DNA from 3 places in the Rahnella sp. ChDrAdgB13 genome. Region 3 is predicted to be linked to each of the others. Evidence: riboswitches for the same ligand, from Rfam matches in the RefSeq annotation. Region 3 holds a riboswitch; each other region holds the start of a gene.
The links. A riboswitch is a leader RNA that binds a small molecule or an ion and turns the genes downstream of it on or off. The one in region 3 is predicted to bind thiamine pyrophosphate.
Positions count from the first base shown of each region.

Region 1 (4,182 bases), on a different contig from region 3:
TGCATTCTTGCAAAGCGACATAAAATCACCGGCTACAGCGCGGGTTTCTTTGTATTCTGGCAAATAACGGCCCGCCTGACGCATCATCCAGACCGGTGTGATATCCACAGGCTGGCGTAACAGGGCGCGCAGGTAGCGGTCATTTTTCAACTCATTCATTCTGTCTTTTTCCTTCAATATTCGGGCCGCCCGAAAATAATCTGGCGGCATTCTAGCATGCAACACTCCTGCTACACGTCGTCTTCATCTCTTTCTGCGCGGCACAGCGCAACCGTATCTTCAATCAGCCGGCGGGCGATGGTCCCCGGTGGCGGCAACTGTGGCAGTTGATCAAAGCGATACCAGCCTGCGTTGAGCAGCTCTTTCGGATCATGCACGATGTCACCGCTGTCGTAGTCGGCCATAAACGCCATCATCAGCGAATTAGGGAAAGGCCACGGCTGAGAACTGACGTAACGGACATTCTTCACGCGGATATTGCTCTCTTCCATGACTTCACGCGCCACAGTTTCTTCGAGAGTTTCCCCGACTTCCACGAAGCCTGCCAGAACCGTATGAATGCCATTGCGGTGGCGGACATGCTGCGCCAGCAAAATCTCATCACCGCGGCGAATGGCGACAATAATGCAGGGCGCAATTTGAGGGTAATAGCGTTCACGGCAATGCCCGCACAGCGCGGCCCATTCGGTTTTACTGACGTGCATCTCGTGGCCGCAATAGCCGCAGAACTTGTGCGAACGGTAAAATTCCGACAGCTGCACGCCGCGCCCGACCAGCTGGAATAGCCCGCGATCCTGATCGAGCATCTGCCGTGCAGACACCATGTGATTGTGCATCGCCTGACGTACCATCCACACCGGTTCGCCCTGCCATTCACCAATCTGACGCGCGATTTTGCCCGTCAGAGAAAATTGCGCAGCGCTGCCATTCGGCAGTTCACCTTCGGGCAGCCACAGCTTGCCCTCATAGCTGATTACCCACCAGCCGGTATGTTCTTCTGTGATCTGTAATTCCATAATTGTTGTTGCATAACCTCGACGAGACTGACAATCTGGGGTTGATATTTACATATTAGTAACCTTTGGTTACTTTTTTCTCGCTCACGGAGTCAACCATGCTAAATCGTCTGGAAAGACTGACCCAACGCGTTGGTGGCAGTAATGAGTTAGTGGATCAATGGCTGCACGCGCGTAAAGAATTGCTGGTGTCTTACTGCACACTGGTCGGCCTGAAACCCAATAAAGAAAAACATACACCGCTGAATGAAAAAGCGTTGGACAACTTTTGCCATAACCTGGTGGATTACCTTTCTGCCGGTCATTTCCATCTTTATCAACGGGTCATCGATGAAGTGGAAGGTGCAGAGATAAAATTACAGGCTGCGAAAATATACCCTGCACTCGAGCTCAATACTGAAGCTATCATGGCTTTCCATGACAGTTACACCGAAAATGATATTGATGATGACAATGCTTTCGCATTTCATTATGCATTATCCGATGTGGGTGAAGCATTGGATGCGCGTTTTCAGCTTGAGGATCAACTGATCATTCTGGCCTTTGATCCGGAAAGTCGCAAAGAATTGCCTTCTGCAAACGAAGAGCATCTTGCCAGACCCGCGTAACGTGTTACTTCTGCACAACACGTTGCCACAATAAAAACCCTGCTCAGGGTTGTAGTTTTTACAACGGCCTCCTATATTGAGGCTTCTTGTCGGAGTGCCTCGTGCAAAATTTCCTCGCGGAGATGATGCCAGGCTGAGACCGTTAATTCGGGATCCGCGGAACCTGATCGGGTTAGTACCCGCGAAGGGAACAAGAGTAATGTTATGCGTTTAGCGCGATTTGGCATCAGCCTGCAAACGGCCGCCAGCGTTCAACCGCCCATTTTTACTCCTGCCGTAAACCTCCAGACAAGCAATTTTCCATTACGTTCTGTCACGCTTTTTGCCGTGAAAACAACACAAGGAATTTGCTATGTCGAGTACCCAGAAACCCGTTACATCCGAAAAAAAGCCCGCTAACCGCCGTGAACAACGCGCACAGGCACAGTCATTTATCGACAGCTTGCAGGGCGAAGCCTTTCCCAATTCCCGACGTATCTATCTTCAGGGCGACAACGCCGGTATTCGTGTCCCTATGCGTGAAATCCAGCTCAGCCCGACGCTGGTCGGCGGCGGAAAAGACAACCCGCAGTTTGAAGAAAACGAAGCGATTCCGGTTTATGACACCGCCGGACCGTATGGCGATCCGTCTGCGACCATCGACGTGCATACCGGTCTTGAAAAATTGCGTGCCCGCTGGATAACCGGACGCGCCGATACCGAAGAACTTCCGCAAGTCAGCTCCGGTTTTACTCAGCAGCGCCTGGCCGACGAAGGGCTGGATCATTTACGCTTCGAACATCTTCCGCGCCCGCGAAAAGCCATTGCCGGTAAAAATGTCACACAGCTGCATTATGCGCGACGGGGCATGATTACCCCTGAGATGGAATTCATCGCTATTCGCGAAAACATGGGGCGTGAGCGGATCCGCGGAGAAGTCCTGCGCCAGCAACATCCCGGTGAAAGCTTCGGGGCGCACCTGCCCGCGAATATCACCGCCGAATTTGTTCGCCAGGAAGTGGCCGCCGGTCGCGCGATTATCCCCGCCAACATCAATCACCCGGAATCCGAGCCGATGATCATTGGCCGCAATTTTCTGGTGAAGGTGAACGCCAATATCGGCAACTCGGCGGTGACGTCATCCATCGAAGAAGAAGTTGAAAAACTGGTGTGGTCGACGCGCTGGGGCGCGGACACGGTGATGGATCTCTCCACCGGCCGCTATATCCATGAAACCCGTGAATGGATTCTGCGTAACAGCCCGGTGCCGATCGGTACGGTGCCGATTTATCAGGCGCTGGAAAAAGTGAATGGTGTGGCCGAAGACCTTAACTGGGAAATGTTCCGCGACACCCTGCTGGAGCAGGCGGAACAAGGTGTGGATTACTTCACCATTCACGCTGGCGTGTTGCTGCGTTATGTGCCGATGACCGCCAAACGCCTGACCGGTATTGTTTCGCGCGGTGGCTCAATCATGGCGAAATGGTGTCTGTCACATCATCGCGAAAGCTTCCTGTATGAAAATTTCCGGGAGATTTGCGAAATCTGCGCCGCTTACGATGTCTCGCTTTCTCTCGGTGACGGTCTGCGTCCCGGCTCGATTCAGGACGCCAACGACGAAGCGCAGTTTGCAGAATTGCACACGCTGGGCGAGCTGACAAAAATCGCCTGGGAATATGACGTGCAGGTGATGATCGAAGGGCCGGGGCATGTGCCGATGCAGATGATCCGCCGCAATATGACGGAAGAACTCGAGCATTGCCACGAAGCGCCGTTCTATACGCTCGGGCCGCTGACGACCGACATTGCGCCCGGTTATGACCACTTCACGTCCGGTATTGGCGCTGCGATGATTGGCTGGTTCGGTTGTGCCATGCTGTGTTACGTCACACCGAAAGAGCATCTCGGCCTGCCGAATAAAGAAGACGTTAAGCAGGGTCTGATTACCTACAAAATTGCAGCACATGCCGCCGATTTAGCCAAAGGCCATCCGGGTGCGCAAATCCGCGACAACGCCATGTCCAAAGCCCGTTTCGAATTCCGCTGGGAAGATCAGTTTAATCTGGCTCTGGACCCGGCCACTGCCCGCGCCTACCACGATGAAACGTTACCGCAGGAATCCGGCAAAGTCGCCCACTTCTGTTCGATGTGCGGCCCGAAATTCTGCTCAATGAAAATCACTCAGGAAGTTCGCGATTACGCCGCCGCGCTGGAAGCTAAAGCCCGGCCCATCGAACTCGTTGAATCCGGCATGGCACAAATGTCAGCTGAATTCCGTTCACGCGGCGGCGAGCTTTATCATCCTGCCACGGAGATCAACAAATGAATCAGTCAGCTCAGCCCTTCCCCGCCGTTCCTTTTCACCTTGGTTTATATCCGGTTGTCGATACGGTGGAATGGATCGCCCGTCTGCTCGATGCAGGCGTGAAAACGCTGCAGTTGCGGGTGAAAGATTTACCCGATGAAGACGTCGAACCGGCAATTATCGAGGCCATCGCGCTGGGGAAAAAATATCAGGCGCGGCTGTTCATCAACGATTACTGGCGTCTGGCGGTGAAACATCATGCATATGGCGTACA
Region 1 covers NZ_JAEMGT010000078.1:6,845-11,026, forward strand. Annotated here, with positions in the region: gene hemE (uroporphyrinogen decarboxylase) at 1-159, opposite strand, end outside; gene nudC (NAD(+) diphosphatase) at 231-1,016, opposite strand; gene rsd (sigma D regulator) at 1,115-1,624, shown strand; TPP riboswitch at 1,705-1,831, shown strand; gene thiC (phosphomethylpyrimidine synthase ThiC) at 1,977-3,929, shown strand; gene thiE (thiamine phosphate synthase) at 3,926-4,182, shown strand, end outside.
Region 1: another riboswitch for thiamine pyrophosphate. It lies ahead of thiC (phosphomethylpyrimidine synthase ThiC); the one in region 3 lies ahead of thiM (hydroxyethylthiazole kinase).

Region 2 (4,182 bases), on a different contig from region 3:
GGCGACATATGCGGTCCCTGCTCAGCACCATGCAGGAACAGGGCTGGCTCAACTGGGATGCAGAGGCCGGGCGCGGTAAGCGGTCAAAGCTGACCTTTTTGTACACCGGTCTGGCGCTTCAGCAGCAACGCGCCGAAGAACTGCTTGAACAGGATCGGATTGATCAGCTGGTACAACTGGTTGGCGATAAAAACATGGTGCGCCAGATGCTGTTATCCCAGCTGGGACGCAGCTTCCGTCAGGGCAAACATATTCTTCGCGTACTGTACTATCGCCCGCTGTTTAATCTGCTGCCCGGCACCATGTTGCGCCGCTCAGAAACACACATCGCGCGACAGATTTTCAGCGGGCTGACGCGCATAAATGAGGAAAACGGGGAAGTAGAAGGCGATCTGGCCCATCACTGGCAGGAAATCTCTGCGCTGCACTGGCGGTTCTATCTGCGTCCGGCTATTCATTTTCATCATGGTCGTGAGCTGGAAATGGCCGATATTATTACCACCTTCGCTCGTCTCAAATCACACCGCTTATTCGGCAATATCGTCTCGGTGATCTCATTAACGCCAAACGTCATCGACATTCATCTGAACGCGCCCGACCACTGGCTGCCGTGGCTGTTCGGGAATATCCACGCGACAATCCTGCCACAGGAGTGGGAGTCGTTGCCCGATTTTGCCCGCCATCCGGTGGGAACCGGCCCGTATGCCGTGGTACGAAATCAGAAAACGCAGCTGCGGATCCGCGCGTTTGACGAATATTTTGGATTCCGGGCGCTGATCGATGAGGTCAATATCTGGGTTCTACCTGAACTCAGTGAGGAACTGGTGCATTCCGGCGTCCAGCTTCAGGCCGATGAATCCGGCAAAAGCGAGCTTGAAAGCCGCCTTGAGGAAGGTTGTTATTTCCTGCTTTTCGACCAGCGTTCGCCGGTCGGCCAAAACGCACAAACGCGCCAGTGGCTGTGCGATTTGTTCAATCCGATTGCGCTGCTCAACGCTGCTGAACCGGTTTATCAGCGTTACTGGTCGCCGGCGTACGGCCTGTTGCCGCGCTGGCATCATAAAGCGCTGCTTCCCCGCCCGCCCAAACCTGACGGTCTGACGCAGGTCACGCTGACGTTTTATAACGAGCACTCAGAACATCACGCTATCTGCAACGCACTGCGTCCGCTGCTGGCGGCAGAAGGCATTGAGCTGGTGATCCAGATTGTCGATTATGCGGTGTGGTACCGCGGCGGCGTGAAAACCGATCTATGGCTGGGTAGCGCCAACTTCACGTTGCCGCTGGAGTTTTCGCTGTTTGCCTCATTCTACGAACTGCCGCTGCTGGCGTATTGTTTCCCGCAAACGATGAATGAAGACGCCGCGTTATGGCACGCCGGAAAGCTTTCAATTGCCGACTGGAGCCAGAAGCAGATCGCCAGCCATCACATTCATCCGCTGTTTCATCACTGGCTGGTTTTACAAGGCCAGCGCAGTATGCGCGGCGTGCGGATGAACACCCTCGGCTGGTTCGACTTCAAATCTGCCTGGTTCGCGCCACCCGACAGCTAATCGGACTATCGCATTGCGCCGTTAATCTCTAGAATGACATCCGTTCTCAACGGGGTGCCCGAGCGACTTCTTTTGTATTGAAGAATGACCTCTATTTTTAAACGCCGCGAGCGCGTGTTCAGCGGGTGAAGTACAGCGCACAGAAAGCGGAGCGTACACAAAGTACGTGAGCATTTCGAGCACTGCACGACGCCCGATCAACACACGCGCAGCACGTTTAAATATGGCTGAGACCTGATACCCGTCGAACCTGATCCGGTTAACCCCGGCGGAGGGATTTGAGACTGTGCGAAGCTCACTCAAAATCCTTTGCCCCTTTTCTTTTTTGGAGCGCAAAGTTGAAAAAAATATTGTCCTGTCTGCTGTTACTTTCTGCACCTGCCTTTGCTGCAAAACCCGTTCTGACGGTATATACCTACGATTCCTTCTCTGCCGACTGGGGCCCCGGCCCGGCGATCAAAAAAGCCTTTGAGGCACAGTGCGGCTGCGAACTGAAATATGTCGCGCTGGAAGATGGCGTATCTCTGCTGAACCGTCTGCGGATGGAAGGCAAAAACACTAAAGCGGACGTAGTGCTCGGTCTGGATAACAACCTGTTGCAGGCCGCTGAGCAAACCGGCCTGTTTGCCAAAGCACCGAAAACTGATGCTCAACTGACGGTGCCGGGTGGCTGGAATAACACGACGTTTGTGCCTTACGACTACGGCTATTTCGCGTTCGTGTATGACAAAAACAAACTGAAAAACCCGCCAAAAAGCCTCGATGAGCTGATCAACAGCGACCAGAAATGGAAAGTGATTTACGAAGATCCGCGCACCAGCACGCCGGGTCTTGGCCTGATGCTGTGGATGCAAAAAGTCTATGGCGACAAAGCGCCTGAAGCGTGGCAAAAACTGGCGGCGAAAACCGTGACCGTCACCAAAGGCTGGAGCGAGGCTTACGGCCTGTTCCTCAAAGGCGAAAGCGATCTGGTGCTGAGCTACACCACTTCTCCGGCCTATCATATTGTTGAAGAGAAGAAAGATAATTATGCCGCCGCTGACTTCGCTGAAGGTCATTACATGCAGGTGGAAGTCGCGGGTCAGCTGGCCAGCAGCAAACAGCCGAAACTGGCTGAACAGTTCATGAAATTCGTCACTACTGAAGATTTCCAGAAAGTCATTCCGACCGGCAACTGGATGTATCCGGTGATCAGCACGCCACTGCCTGATGCCTTCAAACAGCTGACCGTACCGGCAAAATCCCTGCAATACAGCGCACAGGATGTAGCTTCTCACCGCGGCGAATGGATTCAGGCATGGCAGAACGCCGTCAGCCGTTGATCCCCCGCTGGCTGTGGCCGGGCGCGGTGGCGTCACTGGCGATGCTGCTGGTCGCCGCGCTGGCATTAGGCTCGTTGTGGCGTCATGCGCCACAAATAAGCGGCGTGTCTGCGTGGCAGGATCAGTATCTCTGGCACGTCATCCGTTTCACCTTCTGGCAGGCGCTGCTTTCGGCGCTCTGCTCGGTGCTGCCCGCTATTTTGCTGGCGCGCACCCTCTTCCGCCGCCGTTTCCCAGGTCGTCAGCTGTTATTACGATTGTGCGCGATGACGCTGGTATTGCCGGTTTTAGTCGCGGTGTTCGGCATTCTCAGCGTATACGGAAGACAGGGCTGGCTGGCGCAGATTTGCAACTGGCTGGGCGTGGATTACCGTTTTTCGCCGTACGGTTTACAGGGCATTTTGCTGGCGCACGTATTTTTTAATCTGCCGCTGGCAACCCGTCTTTTATTACAGGCGCTGGAAAATATCGCCATCGAACAGCGGCAGCTGGCTGCGCAGCTCGGGATGAATGCCTGGCAGCAATTCCGCTTTGTGGAATGGCCTGCGATCCGACGTCAGATTTTCCCCGCCGCTGCCCTGATATTCATGCTGTGTTTCGCGAGTTTCGCCACCGTGCTTTCACTGGGCGGCGGTCCGCAGGCGACCACCATTGAACTCGCCATTTATCAGGCACTGAGTTACGACTACGATTTAAGTCGCGCGGCCACGCTGGCGCTCATCCAGCTGTTTTGTTGTCTGACGCTGGTTCTGCTCAGCCAGAAACTCAGCCAGGCGCTGCCGGTCGGTCAGACCCATGCTCAGCGCTGGCGCAATCCGGATGATTCCCCGCTGCGCCGCATTACCGACGGCCTGCTGATTGGTCTGGCTTTACTGCTGATCCTGCCGCCGCTGCTGGCTGTGGTTTTAGATGGTATAAATCGCGCCGCCGTCAGCGTGCTGCAACAACCCGCGCTGTGGCAGGCTTTATGGACGTCAGTCCGTATCGCGCTGGGCAGCGGATTATTGTGTATGTTGCTGACGATGATGTTGCTGTGGAGCAGCCGCGAGCTGCGTTTACGCCAGAAAAATGGCTGGGCGCAGGCGATGGATCTCAGCGGAATGCTGATCCTCGCGATGCCGGGCATCGTGCTGGCGACCGGTTTTTTCCTGCTGCTCGGTGATACCACCGGATTGCCGCAATCCCCGTGGCCTTTGGTTATCATGACCAATGCGCTGATGGCGGTACCTTACGCATTAAAAGTGCTGGATAACCCGATGCGTGATGTGGCGGAGCGCTATAACCCGCTGTGTATTTCGCTCGATATG
Region 2 covers NZ_JAEMGT010000003.1:141,908-146,089, forward strand. Annotated here, with positions in the region: gene sgrR (HTH-type transcriptional regulator SgrR) at 1-1,553, shown strand, start outside; TPP riboswitch at 1,594-1,848, shown strand; gene thiB (thiamine ABC transporter substrate binding subunit) at 1,892-2,875, shown strand; gene thiP (thiamine/thiamine pyrophosphate ABC transporter permease ThiP) at 2,851-4,182, shown strand, end outside.
Region 2: another riboswitch for thiamine pyrophosphate. It lies ahead of thiB (thiamine ABC transporter substrate binding subunit); the one in region 3 lies ahead of thiM (hydroxyethylthiazole kinase).

Region 3 (4,182 bases):
TTATTGCGGATTACACAACAGTGACCGCGAAAGGAACAAAACTGAAAAGCGCCACGACGGTTTATCGCGACGCGGAGGGCGTCGCATTTGCCAGCCTGTGTATCAACGTTGATCTCAGTGAAGTTGAAATTGCTCATGCGGCGCTCGGGCGCCTGCTCAGACAGTATTCTTCAGAAAATACGCCGCAAAATTCCCAAACCGATCTCGAGTCCATGATGGAAGAAATCATTGATTCTTCCCTGTCTCAGTCGGGGCGAGCGGGTAAACCGATGAATAAAAAAGAGAAACTCGAAGCCGTCAGAGTTATGCAGGATCGCGGGATGTTTATCGTCAAAGGCGGCGTTGAAAAGGCGGCCAGCAAACTGGGCGTTACCCGCTACACCATCTACAACTATCTGGATGAAATTAAGAAATCCGGTGGCGATGAATAGTGGTCACTAACAGTGAGGAGTCTGAAATGGAAATATCAATTTATCAGGTCGATGCGTTTGCATCGCAAAGTTTTAGTGGAAATCCGGCGGCCGTTTGCCCGTTGCCTCACTGGCTGGATGACAGCGTTTTAAGCAATATTGCCCGTGAAAATAATCTTTCCGAAACGGCTTTCTTCGTCAAAAACGGTGACCATTATGAGCTGCGCTGGTTCACGCCGGGCACCGAAGTGGATTTATGCGGTCATGCCACGCTGGCGGCGGCGTGGGTGATAAGCCAGGCGCTGGGCGATAAATCCGCATCGCTGCGGTTTTCTACCCGCAGCGGAGATTTATGGGTGACCTGCCAGGATGAGGTTTTCCACATGGATTTCCCGGTGAAATCTCCGGCGTCTTTCACGCTGCCAGACGGACTCACTCAGGCACTAGGGCTGACAGCACCGATCACCGCGGTGCTTAAAACCGATGATATTATCATTGTGATTGAAGATGCTGCCGCACTGGAAGCTCTCGCGCCGGATTTCGCAGCGCTCAATGCTTTTGATACCCGTGGCGTGGTGGTCACCGCTGCGGGCGATAATTTTGATTTTGTCTCCCGCTGGTTCGGGCCTCGCGTGGCGGTGAATGAAGATCCGGTTACCGGTTCAGCCCACACCTCGCTGGCACCGTATTGGTCGAAACGTCTGAATAAAACGCAGATGAACGCCCGGCAGGGCGGTGCGCGTAAAGGCGAACTGCAATGTGAAATGAGCGGAAATGATCGGGTGATTATCAGCGGCAAAGCGGCGCTGTATATGCGAGGTACAATTTATCTTAATTAAAATCTATCGCTTAAGTCCTCTCAATTAATTTATTTCCAATAGCTAAGTTGTTTATATGACAGAGAAAAACAAATCGGTGGATCCCCGTGATTCACGAATAGTTTATATCACGCTGGCGGCCGTCTTAATTTTCTACGGCATGTTGCTGATATCAAGCTTCTGATTTTATGTCTGAATCGAGGAATTCATTATGCTCACAGGGACCTTACCTTTTCCCAAAGTCCGTAAAAGCGGCAATCTTTATTTTGTTTCCGGCGAAGTACCGATTACCGCGGAAGGCACAACGCCCGCCGGAATTGAAGCGCAGACCCATTTGGTATTTTCGAAAATAGCCGGATCGCTTAAAGAATATAACCTGACACTCGATGATGCTGTTTCCGTGAATGTTTACCTGACCGATAAGAAGGATTTCAAAGCCTTTAACGAGGCGTATGTAAAACATTTCAACGCGCCATATCCTGCCCGGACAACAGTTTGCGTGGAACTTCTGGTCGATGTTTTACTGGAAATTAATCTTATTGCGTCGGCGGCGAAATAACACGCTGTACGAAAAATCCTGATTGACCTTCTCAGGCTCGCCACCAATAATGCTTCCTTGACTCGGGGTGCCGCTCTTGCAAAAGAACGGCTGAGATTTTACCCGTATTACCTGATCTGGATTATGCCAGCGTAGGGAAGTCAGGTATCTCTCCCGATACCGCCTTCTTTAGCGCCGGTGGGGAGAACTATGAATACCCGACCTTCCGTGTTTCCCGGCGCAACATCCGCCGCTTCTTTACGACAACTTCGTGCCTCCGCGCCGCTGGTTCACTGCCTGACCAATGACGTGGTGCAATCCTTTACGGCCAATGTTCTTCTGGCGCTCGGTGCCTCACCGGCAATGGTGACTGACCCGGCCGAAGCCGCGCAGTTCAGCGCGGTGGCCGATACCTTACTGGTTAATGTCGGCACGCTGACCCGTCCTCATGCTGAGGCGATGCTGGCAGCGATTCACGCAGCAAATCAGGCCGGAAAACCCTGGGTGCTGGATCCGGTTGCCGTCGGCGGCCTGAGCTGGCGCACGGAGTTTTGCCTTGAACTCATCAAACTTACACCCGCCGCCATCCGCGGAAACGCCTCTGAAATCCGTGCGCTTAGCGGCCTGAGTGCGTCCGGGCGTGGCGTAGACAGCGGCGATGATTCGCTGTCTGCCTTACCGGCTGCACAGCAACTGGCGCTGGAAACCGGCGGGGTGGTGGCTGTCACCGGTGAAACTGATTACGTCACCGACGGCGAACGCAGCTGGTCAGTTCCCGGCGGACATCCGATGATGACCCGCATCGTCGGCACCGGTTGTTCGTTATCAGCGGTTGTTGCGGCGTTTGCCGCATTGCCTGGCAAACGTCTGGATAACGTTGCCGCGGCATGTCGCGTCATGTCTTGTGCAGGTGAGCGTGCCTGCGCAGTGGTGAAAGGGCCGGGCAGCTTCACACCAGAGTTTCTCGATAACCTGTATTTGATGCGCGAAGAGTGGCTGAACGGGGAAAAAATCGGATGAAAAGAATCAATGCCCTGACCATAGCAGGTACTGACCCGAGCGGCGGCGCGGGGATCCAGGCAGATCTCAAAACCTTCTCGGCGCTCGGCGCGTATGGCACGAGCGTTATCACGGCGCTGGTGGCGCAAAATACCCGTGGCGTGCAGTCTGTTTACAACATTGAGCCGGATTTCGTGGCCGCGCAGCTCGATTCAGTACTCAGCGACGTGCGAATCGACAGCACTAAAATCGGCATGCTGGCGAACAGCCAGATTGTTGAAGCGGTCGCTGAAAGGCTTAAGTATTATCAGCCGCCTTTTGTGGTGCTTGATACCGTCATGCTGGCAAAAAGTGGCGATCCGCTGCTGTTGCCGGAGGCCGTTGACGCCGTGCGCCGTTTGCTGATTCCGCAGGTTTCAATTATTACCCCCAATCTGCCGGAAGCCGCTGCGTTACTGGAATGCCCGGTGGCGCTGACTGAAGCAGAAATGCGTGAACAGGGCGAAGCGTTACTGGCGATGGGATGTGAAGCGGTGCTGATGAAAGGCGGTCATCTGAGTGATGAAGAAAGCCCGGACTGGTTGTTTATGACCGGTTCACGCGAGCGGTTTACCGCACCGCGCGTGAATACCCGGCACACGCACGGAACGGGGTGTACATTATCGGCCGCGCTGGCGGCACTGCGACCGCGGCATAACAACTGGGCCGATACCGTACGCGAAGCAAAAGAATATCTCCAGCAGGCACTGATGCAGGCCGACTCACTGGAAGTCGGCCACGGCATCGGGCCTGTGCATCATTTCCACCGCTGGTGGTAAAACCGCTCAGGCGCGGCGCTGGGTTTCGCTCAGCGCCTCTTCTGCCTGGTGATACATCGTCAGCGCCTGTTGCAGATGCACGGCGTCAAACGGGTTTAGCGGGTAGAATTTCGCTTCTTTGCGCGGTCGCAGCATTATACGGATCTTCGTGGCCGAAACACGCTCAAACCGGTAGCTGGCAATATCCTGATTTTCCTCATCTTTCCACGACAGCAACAGCGCCGCGTGCTCACCGGTACGACGCCCGATAAACTGTTCGTGCAGCCACAATCCTTCGCATTCACCGTCTTTTTGCAGCTTCTTGCCGCTGAACCACGCGGATTCTGCCTGCATCAGCAGCGACTGTGGCGTGATTTCTTCACGCAGCTTGCGCCACAGTGGCTGGTTATTCTCCATCTGCCAGCAAGCCATGCCGAGATAATCATTCAGCTCACGCCAGTCGCTTTCCAGCTGCTCTTTCAGCTCAGGTTCCTGAATATGCATAAACTGTTGCAGACCGGTAGCCTGTTCACCCAGCTTGTTGTAAGCAATTACGGTCATGGTACGTGGCTTGCGGCGAAACGTAATCCATAGCAGAAATTTGGGAATGCGGAAGGTAA
Region 3 covers NZ_JAEMGT010000018.1:90,173-94,354, forward strand. Annotated here, with positions in the region: gene J8X26_RS06870 (transcriptional regulator) at 1-431, shown strand, start outside; gene J8X26_RS06875 (PhzF family phenazine biosynthesis protein) at 458-1,249, shown strand; gene J8X26_RS06880 (RidA family protein) at 1,440-1,787, shown strand; TPP riboswitch at 1,841-1,942, shown strand; gene thiM (hydroxyethylthiazole kinase) at 1,977-2,786, shown strand; gene thiD (bifunctional hydroxymethylpyrimidine kinase/phosphomethylpyrimidine kinase) at 2,783-3,583, shown strand; gene J8X26_RS06895 (hypothetical protein) at 3,590-4,182, opposite strand, start outside.